3 linked regions of the Pokkaliibacter sp. MBI-7 genome follow. The protein of the gene in region 1 interacts with the protein of each later gene in a pairwise test. Links are inferred from orthologs where the notes say so. Each region holds a gene or a part of one and is shown in the gene's direction. Other genes may lie near its edges.

The links.
Region 2: the proteins of lpdA (region 1) and uvrD interact in binary tests that used the Escherichia coli proteins (3 or more experiments, as listed by UniProt). The link is inferred for Pokkaliibacter sp. MBI-7 from one-to-one orthologs.
Region 3: the proteins of lpdA (region 1) and odhB interact in binary tests that used the Escherichia coli proteins (3 or more experiments, as listed by UniProt). The link is inferred for Pokkaliibacter sp. MBI-7 from one-to-one orthologs.

Annotation. Positions count from the first base shown.
Region 1 is NZ_JARVTG010000001.1:963,881-970,654, reverse strand. What follows is about bases 1,646-4,471. They hold lpdA (dihydrolipoyl dehydrogenase), read left to right. Parts: upstream 1,646-2,259; coding sequence 2,260-3,684; downstream 3,685-4,471. Other genes in these bases: fabF (beta-ketoacyl-ACP synthase II), read left to right, coding at 3,816-4,471; QCD60_RS04300 (helix-turn-helix domain containing protein), read right to left, coding at 1,646-2,114. Also shown: QCD60_RS04305 (pyridoxal phosphate-dependent aminotransferase), read left to right, coding at 200-1,405; more of QCD60_RS04300, read right to left, coding at 1,470-1,645; more of fabF, read left to right, coding at 4,472-5,084; QCD60_RS04285 (hypothetical protein), read right to left, coding at 5,104-5,697; QCD60_RS04280 (TetR/AcrR family transcriptional regulator), read right to left, coding at 5,669-6,244; QCD60_RS04275 (MaoC family dehydratase), read left to right, coding at 6,421-6,774. UniProt on the Escherichia coli protein: Lipoamide dehydrogenase is a component of the glycine cleavage system as well as of the alpha-ketoacid dehydrogenase complexes.
Region 2 is NZ_JARVTG010000001.1:2,229,821-2,236,738, reverse strand. What follows is about bases 1,642-4,611. They hold uvrD (DNA helicase II), read left to right. Parts: upstream 1,642-2,015; coding sequence 2,016-4,208; downstream 4,209-4,611. Other genes in these bases: QCD60_RS10040 (TfoX/Sxy family protein), read right to left, coding at 4,337-4,611. In the rest of the region: QCD60_RS10055 (HNH endonuclease signature motif containing protein), read left to right, coding at 1-634; QCD60_RS10050 (LysE family translocator), read left to right, coding at 779-1,426; more of QCD60_RS10040, read right to left, coding at 4,612-4,666; QCD60_RS10035 (site-2 protease family protein), read right to left, coding at 4,630-5,424; QCD60_RS10030 (TetR family transcriptional regulator), read right to left, coding at 5,614-6,258; QCD60_RS10025 (hypothetical protein), read left to right, coding at 6,660-6,918. UniProt on the Escherichia coli protein: A helicase with DNA-dependent ATPase activity. Unwinds DNA duplexes with 3'-5' polarity. Translocates on single-stranded DNA with 3'-5' polarity. Initiates unwinding more efficiently from a nicked substrate than double-stranded DNA.
Region 3 is NZ_JARVTG010000002.1:1,249,629-1,256,571, reverse strand. Bases 1,904-4,898 are described here. They hold odhB (2-oxoglutarate dehydrogenase complex dihydrolipoyllysine-residue succinyltransferase), read left to right. Parts: upstream 1,904-2,794; coding sequence 2,795-4,003; downstream 4,004-4,898. Other genes in these bases: lpdA (dihydrolipoyl dehydrogenase), read left to right, coding at 4,040-4,898; QCD60_RS25395 (2-oxoglutarate dehydrogenase E1 component), read left to right, coding at 1,904-2,735. Also shown: more of QCD60_RS25395, read left to right, coding at 1-1,903; more of lpdA, read left to right, coding at 4,899-5,476; sucC (ADP-forming succinate--CoA ligase subunit beta), read left to right, coding at 5,669-6,835; sucD (succinate--CoA ligase subunit alpha), read left to right, coding at 6,835-6,943. UniProt on the Escherichia coli protein: E2 component of the 2-oxoglutarate dehydrogenase (OGDH) complex which catalyzes the second step in the conversion of 2-oxoglutarate to succinyl-CoA and CO(2).

The DNA of each region.
Region 1 (6,774 bases):
ACACCATCGCCACCCGCTGCGAGATCAACGCACCCACAATTCCTTACCGGAATGATGTCTTGCCAAATCTTCGTTTGAGTCCGTTTTCGCCGCCACAGATACTGCGGCCTTTGCGAGTGGGCTCTGTCAGGCTGTCTACCCCACCTTCAGCCTTGCTGTACTCCGCCGTATTTCAACAACAGCTTGCCGGGTGAATTCAGTGAAAATACAAAGCGAACGGGTGAAGAACATTCAGAGCTCACCCAGCCTGACCATTTCTGCCATTGCCAAAGAGATGGTGGCGCGCGGTGAGCCGGTGATTGATCTCAGCATTGGCGAGCCAGACTTTAATACCCCTGCCCATATTATTGAGGCCGCCCATCAGGCCATGCTGGCCGGGCAGACGCGCTATACCGCGCCTGCAGGTACTGAAGCGCTGCGCAGGGCAGTGGCGGCCAAGTTCAAACGGGAGAACGGCCTTGAATACAGCCCGCAGCAGATCACCATTGGTAACGGGGCCAAGCAGCTGCTGTTCAATGCCTTCGCTGCGACGCTGGAGCAGGGCGATGAGGTGATTATTCCTGCGCCTTACTGGGTCTCTTACGCTGATATTGTTCGCCTGAACGGCGGTGTGCCGGTGGTGATTGACTGCCCCGAGCAGCAGGACTTCAAGCTGACACCTGCGCAGTTGCAGGCGGCGTTCACCGAGCGTACCCGCTGGGTGATGTTTAACTCACCCTGCAATCCGACCGGGATGATCTACACCCGCGACGAGTTTGCCGCACTGGGCGAGGTGCTGGCGCAGCGCCCTGACGTGCTGATTCTGTCGGATGAAATCTACGAGCACATTGCACTGGGCAATACGCCTTTTGTGTCCTTTGTGCAGGCTTGCCCGGCGCTGCAAGAGCGCACCATGGTGCTGAACGGTGTATCCAAAGCCTACGCCATGACCGGCTGGCGGCTGGGCTACGCCGCTGGCCCACAGGAGCTGATCACGGCGCTGAACAAGCTGCAGTCACAGAGCACCGGCTGCCCGTCGGCCATCTCTCAGGCGGCGGCACTGGCCGCGCTGGAGGGGCCGCAGGATTTCGTCGTGGCGGCAACGACGGAATACCGTGCCCGGGGTCAGCTGGTGGTGCGTGCGCTGCAGGCGATCAGCGGGCTGACGCTGGCGGTGCCCGATGGCGCCTTCTATGCCTTCCCTAACTGTGCCGCTTATCTGGGCAAGCGCACGCCAGACGGGCAGGTGCTGGGCACTGACACCGAGCTGGTGCGCTATCTGCTGGAACAGGGCAAGGTGGCGATGGTGCCAGGGTCTGCCTTCGGCATTCCGGGCTATATCCGCCTGAGCTTTGCAACTTCGCGGGAAAATCTGGAGGTCGCACTGGGCCGTATTCGGCAGACGCTGGAGAGCCTGCAGGACTGACGCAGGCATATGGCGGCGACCGGTGAGGTTGACCCGGTCGCCGTGACCTGTCGTGTGCCTGAGCTCAGGCGTCCATTGCCTCCTCGCGAAGCGATGTCAGCAGCGATCCCAGATCCCCCTCCTGCAGACCCAGCGCGGTATCCATACAGGCCGTGAGCAATGCGGCTTTGCTGTCTTCATCAGTCAGTGCCCGGGCGATGGCCATCCCCCCCACCATCAGTGCGGTAATCGCCAGCGCCCGTTGCTGACGATGCTGGCTATTCCCGCTAAGGCGTTCTTCCACAGGCTCCAGACCCGCCTCAATGACATTATTCAGACCATGAAATACCCGGGTGTAGGCATCGCGGACGCCTTTGTCACGGTTGGCGATGTCGGTGGACAGAAACGCCATCGGGCAGGGGAAAAACTGCAGCGCCAGATGCTCGTTACTAAGATAGCTGTTGATCACCTGTCGCGCGGTCTGCGCCGGATCACTGAGGTTTTTCAGGACATTGGCCACACCGCTGTGGCGGCTGGCGGCAATAATGGATTCCCGGTACAGCTCCTGCTTTGAGCGGAAGTGGGCATAGAAAGCACCGCGTGTCAGCCCGGCAGCTTCCATGACCTGATCGATGGATACGGCATCAAAACCCTTGGTGGAAAACAGCTCTGCCGCCGCCCGCACGATGCGTTCGCGTGACTGTTGCTTGTGCTCAGGGGCGTAGGGCATGGCGATATTCTCTCTGTGACAGGTTAGGGCCAGCCCAGTATAGAGACGATGCAGCTGTCAAAATATGTTCTTTAACATATTTTGGCGGCGCCTATGATTATCAGCATCGCAGGCGATGTGCCTGTAACCGCTTCAGGAGGTGCACATGAAACCGACTCTGCAGACGCAACTGGTGGTCATCGGCTCTGGCCCGGGTGGCTATTCCGCGGCTTTCCGTGCTGCCGATCTGGGCATGGACGTCACGCTGATCGAGCGCTACAGCGAGCTGGGAGGCGTCTGTCTCAATGTCGGCTGCATTCCGTCCAAAGCCCTGCTGCATGTGGCGCAGATTCGGCGGGAAGTCAGCACGGCAGCTCATGTCGGCTTGAGCTTCAGTGACAACGGGGTGGATCTGGACAAGGTGCGCACTTTCAAGCAAAGCAGCGTCGACAAGCTCTCCGGCGGTGTCTCTGCTATGGCCAAAGAGCGCAAGGTGCGGGTGCTGCAGGGCTATGCACGTTTCAGCGGCAGCCATCAGTTGCTCATTGAGCAGGAGGATGGTGTGCAGCCGCTGCAGTTTGAGCAGGCGATCATCGCGACCGGGTCACGCAGTGTGCAGCTACCCTTTCTGCCCAAGGATGACCCGCGGGTGTGGGATTCCACCGCTGCGCTGGAACTACGCAGCATTCCTCCACGCCTGTTGGTCATTGGCGGCGGTATTATCGGACTGGAACTGGGGACGGTGTATCAGTCCCTCGGCAGTCAGGTCACCGTGGTTGAGGCCGCGTCGCAGCTGGTGCCTGCCGCAGATAAGGATCTTGTCGATATTTTCCAGCGCAGTAACAAGGATTACCTCAGGGTACTGCTCAGCACCAAAGTGACGGCTGTCGCCGCGGCTGAAAAGGCACTGACGGTGACACTGGAGGATGCCAAAGGCCAGCCCGCTGAGGAGGAGTTTGATGCCATTCTGGTGGCGGTAGGGCGGCGTCCTAACGGCTTGCTGCTGGATGCGGATAAGGCGGGCATCGCGGTGGACGAGCGCGGCTTTATTCCAGTCAGCAAACAGATGCAAACCAGCCAGCCGCACATCTTCGCCATTGGCGATATCGCCGGTGAGCCGATGCTGGCGCACAAGGCCACCCATGAAGGTCATGTGGCGGCAGAGGTCGCTGCAGGGCATCAGCATAGCTTTGGCGCGCTGGTGATCCCCTCCATTGCCTACACCAACCCGGAGATTGCCTGGGTTGGACTGACGGAAAAGCAGGCCAGACAACAGGGGCTGGCTTATCAGGTGGCGGCTTTCCCGTGGAAGTTCAATGGCCGTGCCATCGGTGCGGATCGCGTCGACGGTAAAACCAAGCTGATCTATGACGAGGCCACCGGCAGACTGCTGGGCGCCGGTCTGGTGGGCATCAATGCCGGTGAACTGCTGGCGGAGCTGACCCTGGCTATCGAGTTCGGTGCCACGGTGGATGATATTGCCCTGACCATTCATGCGCATCCCACCCTCAGTGAGTCGGTGGGGCTGGCGGCAGAGCTGGCAGTGGGCACCATTACCGATCTGCCTAATCCCAAAGCACAAAAACGCTGAAACAGCCCCGGCAGCTGGGCGCTATGCCTTGTTCTCGGCGCCAGGGTGTCGGGCGGGGCGTCGCTCGCCTGCCAGGGGAGCAACAGATAACTCGTGATAAGCGATTCAGCCCTGGTCAGAGGACAATCAAGATGAAACGAATTGTGGTCACCGGCATGGGGATAGTCAGCCCGCTTGGTTGTGGGGTGGAGACGGTCTGGCAGCGGCTGCTGGCGGGCCAGTCGGGCATTACCCTGCTGCCCGATGCGATTACTGAAGATATTGCTGCCAAGGTGGGCGGCAGGGTGCCAGCCAAAGCCGATGACGCCGAAGGCGGCTTTGATGCCGATGACTGGGTGCCCGGCAAAGAGCAGAAGAAGATGGACCGCTTTATCCTGTTTGCAGTTGCGGCCGCCCGGCAGGCGCTGCAGCAGGCAGGCTGGGTGGCGAACACGGCTGAGCAGCAGGAGCGTACCGCCACGGTGATTGCCTCCGGCATTGGTGGTTTTGGTGCCATCGCCGATGCGGTACGTACCACCGACAGTCGCGGCCCGCGACGGCTGTCGCCCTTCACGATCCCCAGCTTTCTGGTCAATCTGGCAGCTGGTCATATTTCCATCATGCATGGCTTCAAGGGGCCGCTGGGCGCACCGGTGACCGCCTGCGCTGCAGGCGTACAAGCCATTGGTGATGCTGCACGGATGATTCATGCAGGTGAGGCAGACATTGCTGTGTGTGGTGGCGCTGAGGCTTCCATTGACCGCGTCAGTCTGGGCGGATTTGCTGCAGCGCGGGCGCTATCGACCGGCTTCAGTGACTGCCCGGAGCAGGCTTCCCGTCCTTTTGATCAGGCTCGTGATGGCTTTGTAATGGGCGAGGGCGCCGGTGTGCTGGTGATTGAAGAGCTGCAGCATGCGCTGCAGCGTGGTGCGACGCCCATCGTCGAGCTGGTGGGTTATGGCACCAGTGCCGATGCCTACCACCTGACCGCTGGGCCGGAGGATGGCAGTGGTGCACGCCGTGCCATGGCGCTGGCGCTACGGCAGGCGGGCATTGAGGCCTCGGCGGTGCAGCATCTGAACGCGCATGCTACGTCTACGCCGGTAGGTGACAAGGGTGAGCTGGCGGCTATTCGCGCCCTGTTTGGCGAGTCATCACAGGTGGTTGTTACATCCACCAAGTCTTCCACAGGCCACTTGCTCGGCGCAGCGGGGGGAATTGAAGCAATTTTTACCGCGCTGGCCATCCGTGATCAGATCGCGCCCGCAACCCTCAATCTGCAGCAGCCGGATGAGGCTGCCGCGGGGATTGATCTGGTGCGCGGTCAGGCGCGGCCGATGGCTATCGAATACGCGTTATCCAATGGCTTCGGCTTTGGTGGGGTCAATGCCAGTGTGCTGTTTAAACGGTATGGTGGGTGACTCAGTCTGGTATAGCTGTTCAGGGGGCAACCACTGAACAGCTATTGATGATGGCAACCATCATTGTCTGTGCATTTTCCATCGCATCAGCTGGCATCGTCTCTGTCATCGGCGTAGCCAGCAGTTGGTAGACAACCGCATAGTTTTTTACTCGCCCGGCATAGAGACCATGTAGCGCATGGGCTGTGCCATTCAGCGCCGATGTATGCGCCAGATGGATATGCGACTGGTGAAACGGGATTGATGTACTTGCTTCGACCTTATCTATCAATTGCGCTTTTTCGGCGGCTGCCAGCCAGTTGCTGAACGCCTTCTGGCTAAGCTGCGTATTCGAGTCACTGGTGGTGGCATCTTGTAATAGCGGTGTTGAATGGGTTGGAAGAGGTGTGCCTACGACAGTAAGTGACCAGAGGAAATCAGAGTCGTCATGCTCGAACTGATAAGCGGTACTGCTTTGAAAGGTCGTTGAAGAAGAGTGAAATCCCTTCTCATTGAGCCGTTTCATATCACAGCTAAGCGTGTCAGCGGCTGCTCTCAACGAGAACAGCATCATGGATACCAGACAGGCCGATAGCTGGAGTGCGTTAAACAGCGAGATTGTTTTCTCTTTCATCTTTCAGTTCTTCCTTGATCCATTCCCGCGTTTGCTCCAGCAGTTGCTCAGACAGCTCCGGATCAGTCACGCTACGTGACAGGCTCAGGGCGCCGACCATGGCTGACAGCATCACCGCCGCATGGGGAGCATCAGCATGATCACTGTGCAGCAGGCTCAGCAGGCGTTCGACGATTTTATCGGTGGTGGCACTGGCCTTGCCCAGCTGGCCCATTTCCATCGACATGGTGGGCAAGGCGCAGCCTTTTTCCGGTGTATCGCGGTGGCGGATGGAGAGATAACTGTCTACCAGCCTGGCGGCTCCGCCTTCCTGATCATGCAGTTTACGCCAGTAGTCACTGCTCTGCTGCGCAGCATTCTGCAGGGCCTGTTCGACCAGATCATCCTTGGATTTGAAGTGGGCATAGAATCCGCCATGGGTCAGCCCCAGGGCTTTCATCAGTGGCTGCAGGCCCGTGGCGGTAATGCCATCGCGGCGGAAGCGGCGGGAGGCTTCCTGCAGAATCTGCTGGTTGGTTTCCGCTTTGTGATCTTTGGAGTAGCGCATGGGTCGTTTCACTCCTGCAAATGGTCCGCCGGGCGGTGAGATGGTATGTTGATCGTCATTCTACACCCAAGGTCGAACAGAAACCCACCAGCAATCGGCGTAGGCTGCTTTTTCTATGACGATAATCATATAAATCCTGCCAACCATTATCTGACCTGATCTTCAAGGAGCAGACCATGAGCCAGTCTTCTGCCACGCCCACATTGCTGTATCTGCAGGATTTGCAGGTTGGCCAGCGTTTTGTCAGCGGCGTACACAGCCTGACGGCGGAGCAGATCAAGCAGTTCGCTGCCGAGTTTGACCCGCAGCCTTTCCACCTTGATGAAGACGCAGCACAACAGACCTTCTTTGCCGGGCTGGCGGCCTCGGGCTGGCACACCGCTGCGCTGACCATGCGTATGCTGGTGGAAAGTGTGCCCATTGCGGGCGGACTGGTCGGTGCCGGGGGTGAGGTGCAGTGGAAGGCGCCGACCCGCCCGGGTGATCAGCTGCGGGCTGAGAGTGAAATTATCGAGATCACGCCATCACGC
Region 2 (6,918 bases), 1.3 Mb from region 1 along the record:
AGAGGTATGGGACGCAGACTATCTCATTAGGAATTTCAAAGCGGGTATACAAAAGGCTGATAGCAGCTACTTCAAAATGCTTTTAACTGCCATCGCTGGAGAGCAAGAAGGTAGTAGAGATCAAGATTTGCTCGGAAAGTTAAAGGCATGTAATCCGGGTCGTAAAGATTGCTACATATATCAGAGCCTCATTGGCGAAATCATAGAAGAACTATTTTGCCCTCCTCTTGATAAACCGATTCAAGAAGTTAACGATTTCACCAAGTCAAACCGAAGAGATTTCATTGTTCCCAATTATGCTACTGAAGGGTTTTGGTCATTTTTGCGCGAAAAATACTCCGCTGACTATGTTGTAGTAGATGCTAAAAACTACTCTAGAAAAGTTAGAAAGAGTGATGTCCTTCAAATCGCGAATTACCTAAAGCCTCATGGAGCGGGACTATTTGGAATAATCTTTTCTAGAAATGGCGGTGACTCTGCTGGTTGTTTGCACACCATTCGAGAACAGTGGATGGTACATCAAAAACTGATTCTTGTACTTGATGATACTGATGTAGAAAATATGCTTTTATCATCTGGCGGGGCCGCAGACTTAATCGGAGCAAAAATTGAAGAATTCAGGCTTTCTATGTAAATACTCTAAAAAAGCGCTGTTGTCGGACTGGTTTTTCGCTGCGCTACAAACCAGTCGCAAAGCACGGCGTTATAAGCGCTAATTAGGACGCTCGTAAGCTCACGCCTATTACGTGAGCGTTATATTTTACCAGAGAGGTATTGTATGGAATTAGGTACTTGGTTGCTTTATGTAAGTGTTATAGGGATATTGATATTCAGCCCAGGCCCATCAGCCTTATTATGTATATCTGAAGGCGTGAAATATGGAAATAGGAAAACGATTCCAACTATTCTTGGAGGTGCTGTTGCAGCTCTTGTCTTGATGTCTATTTCTGCTATTGGGCTTGGGGCTATTTTAGTTGCATCTAAGACTTTGTTTTTTGTTATTAAACTCGTGGGAGCATTTTATCTTATCTATTTAGGTTGGACATCTTGGAAAGAAGGATCAATTAAAGTTGAAACACATCTGGTTAATGAAAAACATCTAATCGATTATTCATTCTATTCTCTGTTTAGAAAGGGCTTTTTTGTAGGTATCAGTAACCCTAAAGATTTAATTTTCTTTATTGCGCTATTTCCTGGCTTTATGAATGCAGACTTACCTCCGCTAGAGCAATACTCTGTACTTGCATGTACTTGGTTTGTGATCGATTGTACATCCATGTTTATGTATGCTGGACTTGGTTCAAAAATTGGTCCTTGGCTATCCAGAACTAACACATTGAATTTAGTCAACCGCACTGTAGGAAGTTTATTTATAGTGCTAGGTGGCGCACTAGCGATTTCAACGGGACTGAGTAAAAAAATATAACAAGGCAATCAAAACGGACGCATTAAGGTTGGTCACGGTTTTTGCCAAAAGCAAAAGGTGGCAAAAACAGCACCAACCCACGTGCCATTTATTGCGGCGTTAGGAGTAAAGATGTCAGACGACAATTCGACTTCATGAGTTAATCTTGGATACTTATCCAAGCCTGTGGGCATTTCGACTCAAAAAGTTTTATCCGTTATTGGTGGATTTTTTGAACCATGACAAATAAAACGTGTCGCCAAGGCTGAAGCTGAAGCCAGTCTCATAAAAGAAAAGTCTGAAATTACTGAAATTCATCATCGTGCGATGCACTGGTTTGTTAAGAAAAAAGCAAATCGACAAGAAAATATGGAGGAAATGACAGACTCAGTTGTTAAAAAAATCCCCACAAAGACGGTGTAATTCCTTGGCTAAGGGTGACTTACAGGAAATACATTGGCATAGCCTGAGTATGCCCCTGACAACGTTCTTTGCCTCCCCATTCATTCGACACTGGCTGTAAATACAGTATGCTAACGGGCACTCTGAACTGTTCGCCCTGACGAACCGTACACTGACCCCAGCGAGAATACAGCGAGAGAGTAGTGCGATGGATGTTTCCCACCTGATTGACCGTCTTAACCCTCCCCAGCGTGAGGCCGTGTCGGCGCCGCTGCAAAGCCGGCTGGTGCTGGCCGGGGCCGGTAGCGGCAAGACCCGGGTGCTGGTACATCGCATTGCCTGGCTGATTCAGGTCGAGCAGATTTCTCCTTATGCCATCATGGCGGTGACCTTCACCAACAAGGCCGCCAAGGAAATGCGCAGCCGTATTGAAGCGCTGCTGGGCCTGACCCCGCGTGGTATGTGGGTCGGCACCTTCCACGGTCTGGCGCACCGCCTGTTGCGTGCCCATCACCGCGAAGCCAACCTGCCGGAAAACTTCCAGATTCTCGACAGTGATGACCAGTTGCGACTGGTCAAACGGATCTGCCGTGAGCTGAATCTGGATGAAAAGCGCTGGGACCCGAAAGAGCTGACCTGGTTTATCAACGCGCAGAAGGATGAAGGCCTGCGGCCACAGCATCTGGACAGCTACGGCGACAGCAGCTGGCAGACCCGCATCGACGTCTACAAAGCTTATGAAGAAGCCTGCCAGCGCGGCGGCATGGTGGACTTCGGCGAATTGCTGCTGCGCTCCCATGAGCTGTGGCTGAACCAGCCGGTGTTACTGCGCCATTATCAGCAGCGTTTTCAGGCCCTGCTGGTGGACGAGTTTCAGGACACCAACAAGATCCAGTACGCCTGGCTGCGGATGCTGGCCGGTGACCGCATGCCGGTGATGGCGGTGGGTGATGATGACCAGTCCATCTACGGCTGGCGTGGTGCTCGTATCGAGAATATCCAGAACTTCACCAGCGACTTCCCCGGCACCGAGATTATCCGGCTGGAGCAGAACTACCGCTCCACCGATACCATTCTGCAGGCGGCCAACGCGCTGATTGCCAACAATCAGGGGCGGATGGGCAAGCAGCTGTGGACCGACAGCGGCGAAGGCGAAAAGATTGCCGTCTACAGTGCGTTTAACGAACAGGAAGAAGCACGCTTTATCGTCGAACAGGCGGAAAAGTGGGCTGATCAGGGCGGTATGCGACAGGAAGTGGCGATACTGTACCGCTCCAACGCCCAGTCCCGGGTACTGGAGGAAGCGCTGGTGCGTGCTGGCGTGCCCTATCGTATCTACGGTGGCCAGCGCTTCTATGACCGTCTGGAAATCCGCAATGCGCTGGCCTATCTGCGACTGATGCAGAACCGTCATGACGATGCGGCGATGGAGCGGGTCATCAATGTGCCGACCCGTGGTATTGGCAGCAAGACGCTGGAAACCGTGCGTGATTATGCGCGCCAGCAGCAGGTGTCGTTATGGCAGGCGTCAGTGGAGGCCATCGAGCGCCGTCTGCTCAGTGGCCGCGCCGCCGGTGCGCTGTTGCCCTTTATCGAGCTGATCAATCAGCTGCAGCGTGACAGTGAAAATCTGGCCATGGCTGACACCATCGCCCTGATGCTGCAGCACAGCGGGCTGGTTGAGCATCACGAGAAAGACAAGGACAAGGGCGAGGCGCGCGCGGAGAACTTGCAGGAGCTGGTCAACGCGGCGCGGCAGTTCGAGCAGAGCTGGTCGCCGGATGAGGAAGATGAGGAGGCCGGGCTGACCGATGTGCTGGCCGCCTTTATCGATCAGGCAGCGCTGGATGCCGGCGATGCCCAGGCGGCGGAGTTCAGCGATTGCGTGCAGCTGATGACCCTGCACTCGGCCAAGGGGCTGGAGTTCCCGCTGGTATTCATGGCCGGGCTGGAAGAGAGCCTGTTCCCTCATTCCATGTCGATGGAAGACCCGCAGGGCCTCGAGGAAGAGCGCCGTCTCTGCTATGTCGGTATCACCCGGGCGCGGCAGAAGCTGTTTATGACCTGGGCCGAGTCACGCCGTTTCTATGGTCAGGAAGAGCGCCGCACTCATTCCCGCTTCCTGCGTGAAATCCCCGAACAGCTGCTGGAAGAAGTACGGCTGGGGGCCAGCATCCGCCGCCCGCTGTCGTTCCAGCGCCCGACGTCACCAAGCTTTGCTGAGGCTGAAGTACCGGCGACCGAGTTCTATCTTGGCCAGCGCGTTATCCACAGCACCTTTGGCGAAGGCATTCTGACCAATTTCGAGGGACAGGGCCCGAAGGCGCGAGTGGAAGTGAATTTCGATGATGTCGGCAGCAAGTGGCTGATCCTGTCGATGGCCAAACTGCAGGCGCTATAACCCGGCAGTGCTCTATCCCTGCATGAGCTATAGCAAAGCATTCACCCACTGAGCCGGTTTCGCCGTCGCTCAGTGCCTTTACGACCGGTCCCGCCATGGGGCGAGATCGGTCATTTATCAGAGCAGACTCAGGCGTCGCCGCTTTCCGCTGCGGTATGACTCATGCGCTGCCATTCCCGCCACTCCTCCAGCTCCATGAGCAGTCGTGCCTTTTCGCTGGCTGTCAGTGCCGTCCAGTGGCGCTGTTGCAGCCCGGCCGCCATAGCCCACAGCAGGTTAAGGCTGACCTTCATGCCAGCCTGCTCAAGCCGGTAATAAACGCCCACCGCACCCAGCCCGGCAATTTGTTCTGCCTGCGTGATGCCGATGGCGGCCAGCAGAGCCGCGGATTTGGGGCCGAGATTGGGCAGCAGGGTCATGCTCAGTGACGACCGATAAAGAGCCAGTAGGCCAGACATAGCAACAGGCCGATGACCCCCAGATAACCACTCCACAGGCTGCGCTTTGCCGACGCGCTGGCCACCTGCGGAAAGCCGCAGCGGGCACAATAGTCGGGCGGAGTCAGTGGTGCATGAGCGGTTGCACTGGCCTCCTCGCTGACGACGGGCTGATACGGGGTATGGCAGCGTTCACAGGCGTTGGGTTCTCCGCGCTGGTAGTACTGCCAGGCCTGCCAGAGCAGCAGGCCGATAATCACCAGCGTCCAGGTGCTGTGGAAAAAGTACAGGGCAGCCAGTGCCAGCAAGGCGCCCAGTGCCCATAGTTTGCGATTGAGCAGTTCGGTGATCTGGCCGCCATCCAGTGGTGGCAGCGGGATCAGATTGAGGGCATTGAGGAACAGGCCGATGACCGCCAGATACCAGGCTTCACGCCAGCCTGTCAGCTGAAACAGCAGAGCGCAGGCAATGGCAAACAGGGTGCCCAGCCCCGGGCCGCCAATGGCGAACCAGCCGCGCTGGAAAGGGGTCAGGGCGCCGCCACGATGCACGGTGACGCCACCAAAAAAGGGGATAAAGCGAATCTTGGCCACCAGCCCGGTCATTTTCCACAGCATCAGCATGTGTCCCAGTTCGTGGACAAAAATCACCAGTAACAACAGCAGGCCCGACTTGGGCGAGGTCAGCCAGGCAAAAGCCGCCCAGGTCAGAATGGCCGTGGTCAGGCTTTGCTGGTCCAGTGCCTGGCGCCAGGAGGGGGCAGTGGGGGTGGTGGCCATAGTCATTCCTTGCGATGCAAGCCAACGGCACAGGCCATCGGCAGAGGTGGCTTCGATTCTGCGTTGCACGGCAAGGCGAGTAAAGCCGTCTCAGGGTTAGCAATTGTGACAGAGGCGGGTGTCAGAAAGCGGCAGCAGGGAAGGATTACAGCGCGCCGTAGCGGGACGTGCGCGCTGATTTCAGCAGGCTCAGCTGATTTGCCACAGGCGCTGCAGGGCTGCATGAGCAGTGGGTACGAACGCGGGCTGCAGACGCTCAAGCTCTGGCGAACTCATGCCGCGCGCGCAGTGAGTCGGGTGCGACAGTTGCCACAGGCCGATCAGCAGGGCATAGGTTTGTAGCAGCATCTGCACGACCGCGTTCTCACGACGACCATCGTTGAACATCGGAATCAGCTGCTGTGCGGTACGGTGCAGGTTGTCGGAGATGGAGTGTTTGAAGGCAAACAGGATTTCGGTGGTGACGTTGGGTTCCAGCACACCGGTACTGAGGCAGGCCAGCTGCATCAGACGTGGGTGGGTGGCCAGATGATCACAGAGGGCGTCGACCACGGCCTGTGGCGAACCGGTTTCATTGGCTACCTCACACAGACGTTGTGTCCACTTGCCCAGTGCCTCTTCCAGCAGCGCCAGAAAGATCGCTTCTTTGGACGGGAAGTAGATGTAGATAGTGCCTTTGGCCAGCCCGCAGTCATTACTGATTTCGGCGATGGTGGGCAGTACGGTGGGATCCTGGGCGAACAGGCCTTCAGCTGCCTGCAGGATGCTCTGGCGACGCAGGGCCTTACCGGCTTTGCTGCGGGCACGGACATGAATAACGGGTTTATCAGACATGCTCATTCTTCTGGTGCTTAAGGAGGTGCCTGTCGAGTCCGGCTATCCCTGCCGACCGTTTGGCACTGTTGTCCATACTCTGTGGCCAACTGCGAAAACCGGTTCATTTTCTGGCCTGTTCGGAAGCCGGCTATTGTGCCTTTTTATTGCCTATAAGGAAACCTGATATGCAGGCGGTGGACACGTTTCAGTTTTGTCTGGAAATTTAGAGTTTGCTGACCAGAAATGCAGTGGTGTTCGTTGTCTTTGTGTCTTGATGCATTATCCTGTAGCCCATGTTACCGCCTGGAGCATGGCTGTGCCGGTTCGGGCCGCCCAGGACAGGTCCTGAAGAATGACAACATAGACTCCCTGGCCAGCGGGCTGGAGTGGTTAACAACAGTGCGAGGGAGAAACAGTCAATGTCGACGCCAGTGGGCCAAGCCCTGATCGAATGCAGTGTGCTGAACCTGTTCGGTGAGCGCAGCCAGCGCTACGTTCAGGATGATGTATTCCAGCTGTGGCAGTTCATGATGTATCACAAGCACGGCTTCCAGGTGGAAAATCCACAGCCCTGCCGCTGGTTGCCTCTGCTGCCGGGTGGCAGCAATGTGCCTGCCGGGCCGCTGGTCAACCGCGTGCAGCTGAGCCGCTGGGACGCCGAGCTGCAGAAGGTGCAGT
Region 3 (6,943 bases), on another replicon or contig:
ATCCAAATTCAGTACCCGATCAGTGGCGTCAAGAGTTTGACCGTCTTCCAAGAGCCACTGAACAAGTAATTCAAGATATTCCTCATTCCGCTATCCGTGATCACTTCCTACTGCTTTCTAAGAATAAAAAGCGCAGCATTCCTGTGGCGACCAGCTCGGTCAGCACAGAGCACGAGCGCAAGCAGGTTCGCGTACTTAAGCTGATCGAAGCTTATCGTGTACGTGGTCATCAGGCTGCTGTTCTTGACCCGTTGGGCCTGAAACAACGTGAGCCTGTGCCTGATCTTGATCTGCGCTATCACGAACTCTCAGAAGCGGATCTGGATACCACTTTCCAGATTGGCTCCTTGTTCTTCGGCAAGGCCGAAGCGCCACTAAAAGACATCATTGCAGACCTCAAGCAGACCTACTGTACGACTGTAGGTGCTGAGTACATGCACATTGTTGATACTCAGGAAAAACTCTGGCTGCAACAGCGTCTGGAGTCGGTGCGTTGCCATCCTGTCTATGACGCTGCTTTCCGTAAGCATATTCTTGAGCGTCTGAGTGCAGCTGAAGGCCTGGAAAAATATCTTGGCTCGCGCTATGCCGGTGCCAAGCGTTTCGGTCTGGAAGGTGGCGAAGCTCTGATTCCTATGATGGACGAGCTGATTCAGCGCGCCGGTAAACTGGGTGTCAAAGAAGTTGTGATCGGCATGGCTCACCGTGGCCGCCTCAACTGCCTGGTTAACATCCTGGGTAAGAACCCCTCCGATCTGTTCCATGAGTTTGATGGCAAGCGTTCTGTGGAGGGTTCCGGTGATGTGAAATACCACCAGGGCTTCTCTTCAAACGTAATGACTACCGGTGGCGAAGTTCACCTGGCCATGGCGTTCAACCCTTCTCACCTTGAGATTGTTTCTCCGGTGGTTGAAGGTTCTGTGCGTGCTCGCCAGGATCGTCGTGGTGACGTGGATGGTGAGCAGGTTCTGCCTATCAACATTCATGGTGATGCCGCATTCGCTGGTCAGGGCGTGGTTATGGAGACATTCCAGATGTCTCAGACTCGTGCCTACAAGACCGGCGGTACCGTACATATCATCATCAATAACCAGGTAGGTTTTACTACCAGTAACCGCGAAGACTCACGCTCTACCGAGTATTGCACCGACGTTGCCAAGATGGTCCATGCGCCAATCTTCCACGTTAACGGTGATGATCCGGAAGCTGTGGCTTTCGTTACCCAGGTTGCAATTGACTACCGTAACGAATTCCATCGTGACGTGGTTATCGATCTGGTTTGCTACCGTCGTCGTGGTCACAACGAAGCGGATGAACCAAGCGCGACCCAGCCGTTGATGTATGAAAAAATTCGTAAGCATCCAACTACGCGTGAAATCTACGCTCAGCGTCTGATCAACGAGTCTGTGGTCTCTGCCGAAGAGTCCAAGCAGATTGAAGATGAATATCGTGATGCACTGGATAACGGTCAGCACGTTGTCAAATCTTTGGTACTGGAACCCAACACGGCACTGTTCGTGGACTGGAAACCTTACCTGGGCCACAAGTGGACAGCCAAGTGCGATACCACTGTAGACATTAACCTGCTGCACGAATTAGGTGAGAAGGTTTGTGATCTGCCCGAAGGCTTCGTTGTTCAGCGTCAGGTCGGCAAGATCATTGAAGACCGTAAGCTGATGAGCCGTGGTGCAATGCCTCTGAACTGGGGCCATGCAGAACTGCTTGCCTACGCTACGCTGATCAAACAAGGCCATCCGATTCGTCTGACCGGACAGGATGTGGGCCGTGGTACGTTCTCACACCGTCATGCGGTACTGCACAACCAGAAAGATGGCACTGCCTTCAACTCGCTGCAGAACCTGTACGAAGGTCAGCCTGAGTGCGTCATTCGCGATTCCCTGCTCTCTGAGGAAGCTGTGCTGGCGTTTGAGTACGGTTACTCAACGACAACTCCCAATGCCCTTGTTATCTGGGAAGCACAATTTGGTGACTTCGCTAACGGCGCGCAGGTAGTTATCGACCAGTTCATCACCAGTGGTGAAACCAAGTGGGGCCGTCTGTGTGGTCTGACCATGTTGCTGCCACACGGTTATGAAGGTCAGGGTCCTGAGCACTCATCAGCTCGCCTGGAACGTTATCTGCAGATGTGTGCTGAGCACAACATTCAGGTATGCGTACCGACTACTCCTGCTCAGGTCTACCATATGCTGCGTCGTCAGGTGATTCGTCCCCTGCGTAAGCCGCTGGTAGTTATGACACCGAAGAGTCTGCTGCGTCATAAACAGGCAATCTCCAGCCTGGAAGAGTTGGCTACCGGCTCCTTCCAGACCGTTATTCCTGAAGTCGTTGAGCAGAACAAAGCCGAAGTCAAACGACTGGTTATGTGCTCCGGCAAGGTGTACTACGATCTGCTGAACAAGCGCGATGCGGATAATTGCCCGGATGTGGCGATCGTTCGTATCGAGCAGCTCTATCCGTTCCCCGAAGACGATCTGGAAGAGGTACTGCGTCAGTATCCAAATCTTCAGTCTGTCGTCTGGTGTCAGGAAGAGCCAATGAACCAGGGCGCCTGGTACTGTTCGCAGCATCATATGCGCAATGCTATTCGCAAGTGTTTCCCCAACATCGAGTTGGTGGGTGTAGGTCGTCAGCACTCTGCTTCACCAGCAGTAGGCTACACTTCCGTGCACTTGGAAGAGCAAGAGAAAGTAGTTAACGACGCCATCTATGGGTAACAGGCTTAAGCCTGTCAATTAGACTTAAGCTTGTATAAAAAGAGCAGAAAGGAATAGCCATGACTATTGAAATCAAGGCACCTACGTTTCCAGAATCCGTAGCTGACGGCACCGTCGCTACTTGGCACAAACAACCAGGTCAGGCGGTAGCCCGCGATGAACTGATTGTCGATATCGAGACCGACAAAGTGGTTCTTGAAGTGGTTGCGCCTGCTGATGGCGTAATCAAGGAAATCTTCAAAGGCGAGGGCGACACTGTCCTCAGCGCTGAAGTGATTGCGATTTTCGAAGAAGGCGCCGCTGCGTCTGCCGCACCTGCTGCAGCTACTCCTGCTGAGGCATCTGCACCTGCTGCTGCCGCTGAAGAAGTCAGTGACGAATCAGGTTTCGGTCCTGCAGTACGTAAGCTGCTGGATGAGAACAACCTGAAAGCTGCTGATATCAAGGGCACTGGCAAGGGTGGTCGCATCACCAAGGAAGATGTACTGAACCATCTGAAGAACAAGCCAGCTGCACCTGCTGCCGCTGCTGTACCTGCCGCTGTTGTTGAAGTCGCCGCCGGTCCTCGCGTTGAGAAACGTGTACCGATGACCCGCCTGCGTGCCACCATCGCCAAGCGTCTGGTGGAAGCACAGCAGAGCGCCGCCATGTTGACTACCTATAACGAAGTCAACATGAAGCCGGTCATGGAGCTGCGTAGCCGATACAAAGACCTGTTCGAGAAAACCCACAATGGCGTGCGTCTGGGCTTCATGTCCTTCTTCGTCAAAGCGGCAACTGAAGCGCTGAAGCGTTTCCCTGCGGTTAACGCCTCTCTGGATGGCAATGACATCGTGTACCACGGTTATCAGGACATCGGCGTTGCCGTATCGACTGAGCGTGGCCTGGTCGTACCTGTACTGCGTGATACTGATGACATGGGCCTGGCTGATGTTGAACGTACCATCAATGACTTCGCCAAGCGCGGCCGTGAAGGCAAGCTGGGCATGGAAGACATGCAGGGCGGCACCTTCACTATCACCAACGGTGGTGTGTTCGGTTCATTGATGTCTACTCCCATCCTGAACCCGCCACAGACCGCTATCCTGGGTATGCACAAGATCCAGGAACGCCCAATGGCCGTTAATGGTCAGGTCGTTATTCTGCCGATGATGTATCTGGCACTGTCTTACGATCACCGTCTGATCGATGGTAAAGAAGCAGTACAGTTCCTGGTGACCATCAAAGACCTGCTGGAAGATCCCGCTCGTCTGCTGCTGGACATCTGATCCGTTACACACATTGACTAATACAGGAATGAAATGATGTCAGAGAAATTTGACGTAGTTGTCATTGGTGCTGGCCCTGGTGGATATGTTGCTGCCATTCGTGCTGCCCAGTTGGGTCTGAAGACCGCATGTGTGGAAAAGTGGATCGACGCCAGTGGTAAGCCCAAACTGGGTGGTACCTGCCTGAACGTTGGCTGTATTCCTTCCAAAGCGCTGCTGGATTCTACTCACAAGTTTGAGGAAGCCAGTCACGGCTTTGATGTTCACGGTATTTCCGTGGGCGAAGTGAAAATGGACGTTCCTGCGATGGTTAAGCGCAAGAACCAGATCGTTGACAATCTGACAGGCGGTATCGCTGGCCTGTTCAAGGCCAACGGTGTGACCTCCATCCAGGGTACCGGTAAGCTGCTGTCTGGCAAGAAAGTCGAAGTGACTGACAAAGACGGTAAAGTGACCGTAGTTGAAGCTGGTAGCGTTATCCTGGCTTCTGGTTCGGTCCCTGTGAACATTCCTCCTGCGCCCATGAACGGCGACACCATCGTCGACAACGTTGGCGCACTGGATTTCCAGGAAGTACCTAAGCGTCTGGGCGTGATTGGTGCTGGTGTTATCGGTCTGGAGCTGGGTTCTGTATGGCGCCGTCTGGGCTCTGAAGTCATCGTACTGGAAGCTATGAATGACTTCCTGTCTCTGTGCGATGTCGACATGAGCAAAGAAGCCATGAAGCTGTTCAAGAAGCAGGGGCTGGACGTACGTCTGGGTGCCCGTGTGACTGGCAGCGAAGTGAACGGCAGCGAAGTAACCGTCAAGTACACCGACGCTAATGGTGAGCAGTCTGTTGTAGTGGACAAACTGATTGTCGCTGTTGGCCGTCGTCCTTACACCGAAGGCCTGCTGGCAGGTGATGCTGGTGTGGTGCTGGATGAGCGCGGCTTCATCAAGGTTGATGATCAGTGTGCTACCAGCGTGCCTGGCGTATTCGCCATCGGTGATATCGTTCGCGGCCCGATGCTGGCTCACAAAGCGTCCGAAGAGGGCATCATGGTTGCAGACATCATCGCTGGCCATAAAGCCCAGATGAACTATGACCTGATCCCCTCTGTTATCTACACTCACCCTGAGCTGGCGTGGGTTGGTAAGAACGAGCAGCAGCTGAAAGCTGAAGGCGTTAAGTTCAAAGTCGGTAAATTCCCCTTCGCTGCCTCTGGTCGTGCGATGGCTGCGAATGATACCGATGGTTTCGTCAAACTGATCGCTGACGAAGAAACCGACCGCATTCTGGGTTGCCACATCATCGGCGGTCACGCCGCTGACCTGATTGCTCAGGCTGTGGTTGCCATGGAGTTCGGTTCAAGCGCGGAAGACATCGCTCTGACTGTCTTCGCTCACCCAACCGTGAGTGAAGCAGTTCATGAAGCAGCGCTGGCTGTTGACGGTCACGCGATTCACATCGCCAACCGCAAGCGTAAGTAATACAGGAGCTGGCATATGCCAGTTCGGGATCAGATCCCGTTTTCGGCTGGTGGCAACATCAGCCGATCACCAGAAAGAGGAATGGCAGAGCAGGGCAATTGCCTTGTGAGCCATCCTCTTGCTGGGACAAGCCAGGTAGCAGACATCAGATCTGCTGTATCTAGGACAGTACACACTTAAACGGTAGCAAGCATGAATCTTCACGAGTACCAGGCAAAACAATTGTTTGCCGAATACGGCCTGCCGGTATCCAAGGGTTTCGCCGTGGATACACCGGAAGCGGCTGCAGAAGCCTGCCAGAAAATTGGCGGAGATATGTGGGTAGTGAAAGCACAGGTGCACGCTGGTGGCCGCGGTAAGGCCGGTGGTGTGAAACTGATCAAGTCTCCTGCTGAAGCTCAGGAGTTCGCTGCCAAATGGTTGGGCCAGCGTTTGGTTACTTACCAAACAGACGAAAAAGGTCAGCCTGTTTCCAAGATTCTGGTAGAAAACTGCACCGATATCGCCAGAGAACTGTATCTGGGCGCGGTGGTAGACCGTTCTACTCGTCGCATCGTCTTCATGGCTTCCACTGAAGGTGGTGTGGAAATCGAGAAAGTTGCTGAAGAAACTCCCGAAAAGATTCTGAAAGCAACCATCGATCCTCTGGTAGGCGCTCAGCCTTATCAGGCGCGTGAACTGGCTTTCCAACTGGGCCTCGAAGGCGACCAGATCAAGCAGTTCACCAAAGTATTCATGGGTCTGGCCAAAATGTTCCAGGACTATGACTTTGCTCTGCTGGAGATCAACCCTCTGGTTATCACCGAGCAAGGCAACCTGCACTGCCTGGACGGCAAGATCAACATCGACAGCAACGCTGTATACCGTCAGCCCAAACTGCAGGCTTTCCACGATCCTTCACAGGAAGATGCTCGTGAAGCTCACGCTGCTGAATGGCAGCTGAACTATGTTGCTCTGGACGGCAACATTGGCTGTATGGTTAACGGTGCTGGCCTGGCCATGGGTACCATGGACATCGTCAAACTGCACGGTGGCTTCCCAGCCAACTTCCTGGACGTAGGTGGTGGCGCGACTAAAGAGCGTGTAACCGAAGCGTTCAAGATCATCCTGTCTGACGAAAATGTTAAAGCCGTTCTGGTCAACATCTTCGGTGGTATTGTACGTTGCGACCTGATCGCTGACGGTATTATGGCCGCTGTTAAAGAAGTTGGCGTGAAGATCCCTGTCGTTGTTCGCCTGGAAGGTAACAATGCAGAACTGGGTGCACAGAAACTGGCCGAAAGTGGTATGAACATCATCGCTGCTACCAGCCTGACCGATGCTGCTCAGCAAGTAGTTAAAGCAGCGGAGGGTAAATAATGAGCGTTTTGATCAATAAAGACACCAAAGTGATCTGCCAGGGTTTCACTGGTAGTCAGGGTACTTTCCACTCTGAGCAGGCTCTGGCCTACGGTACTCAGATGGTGG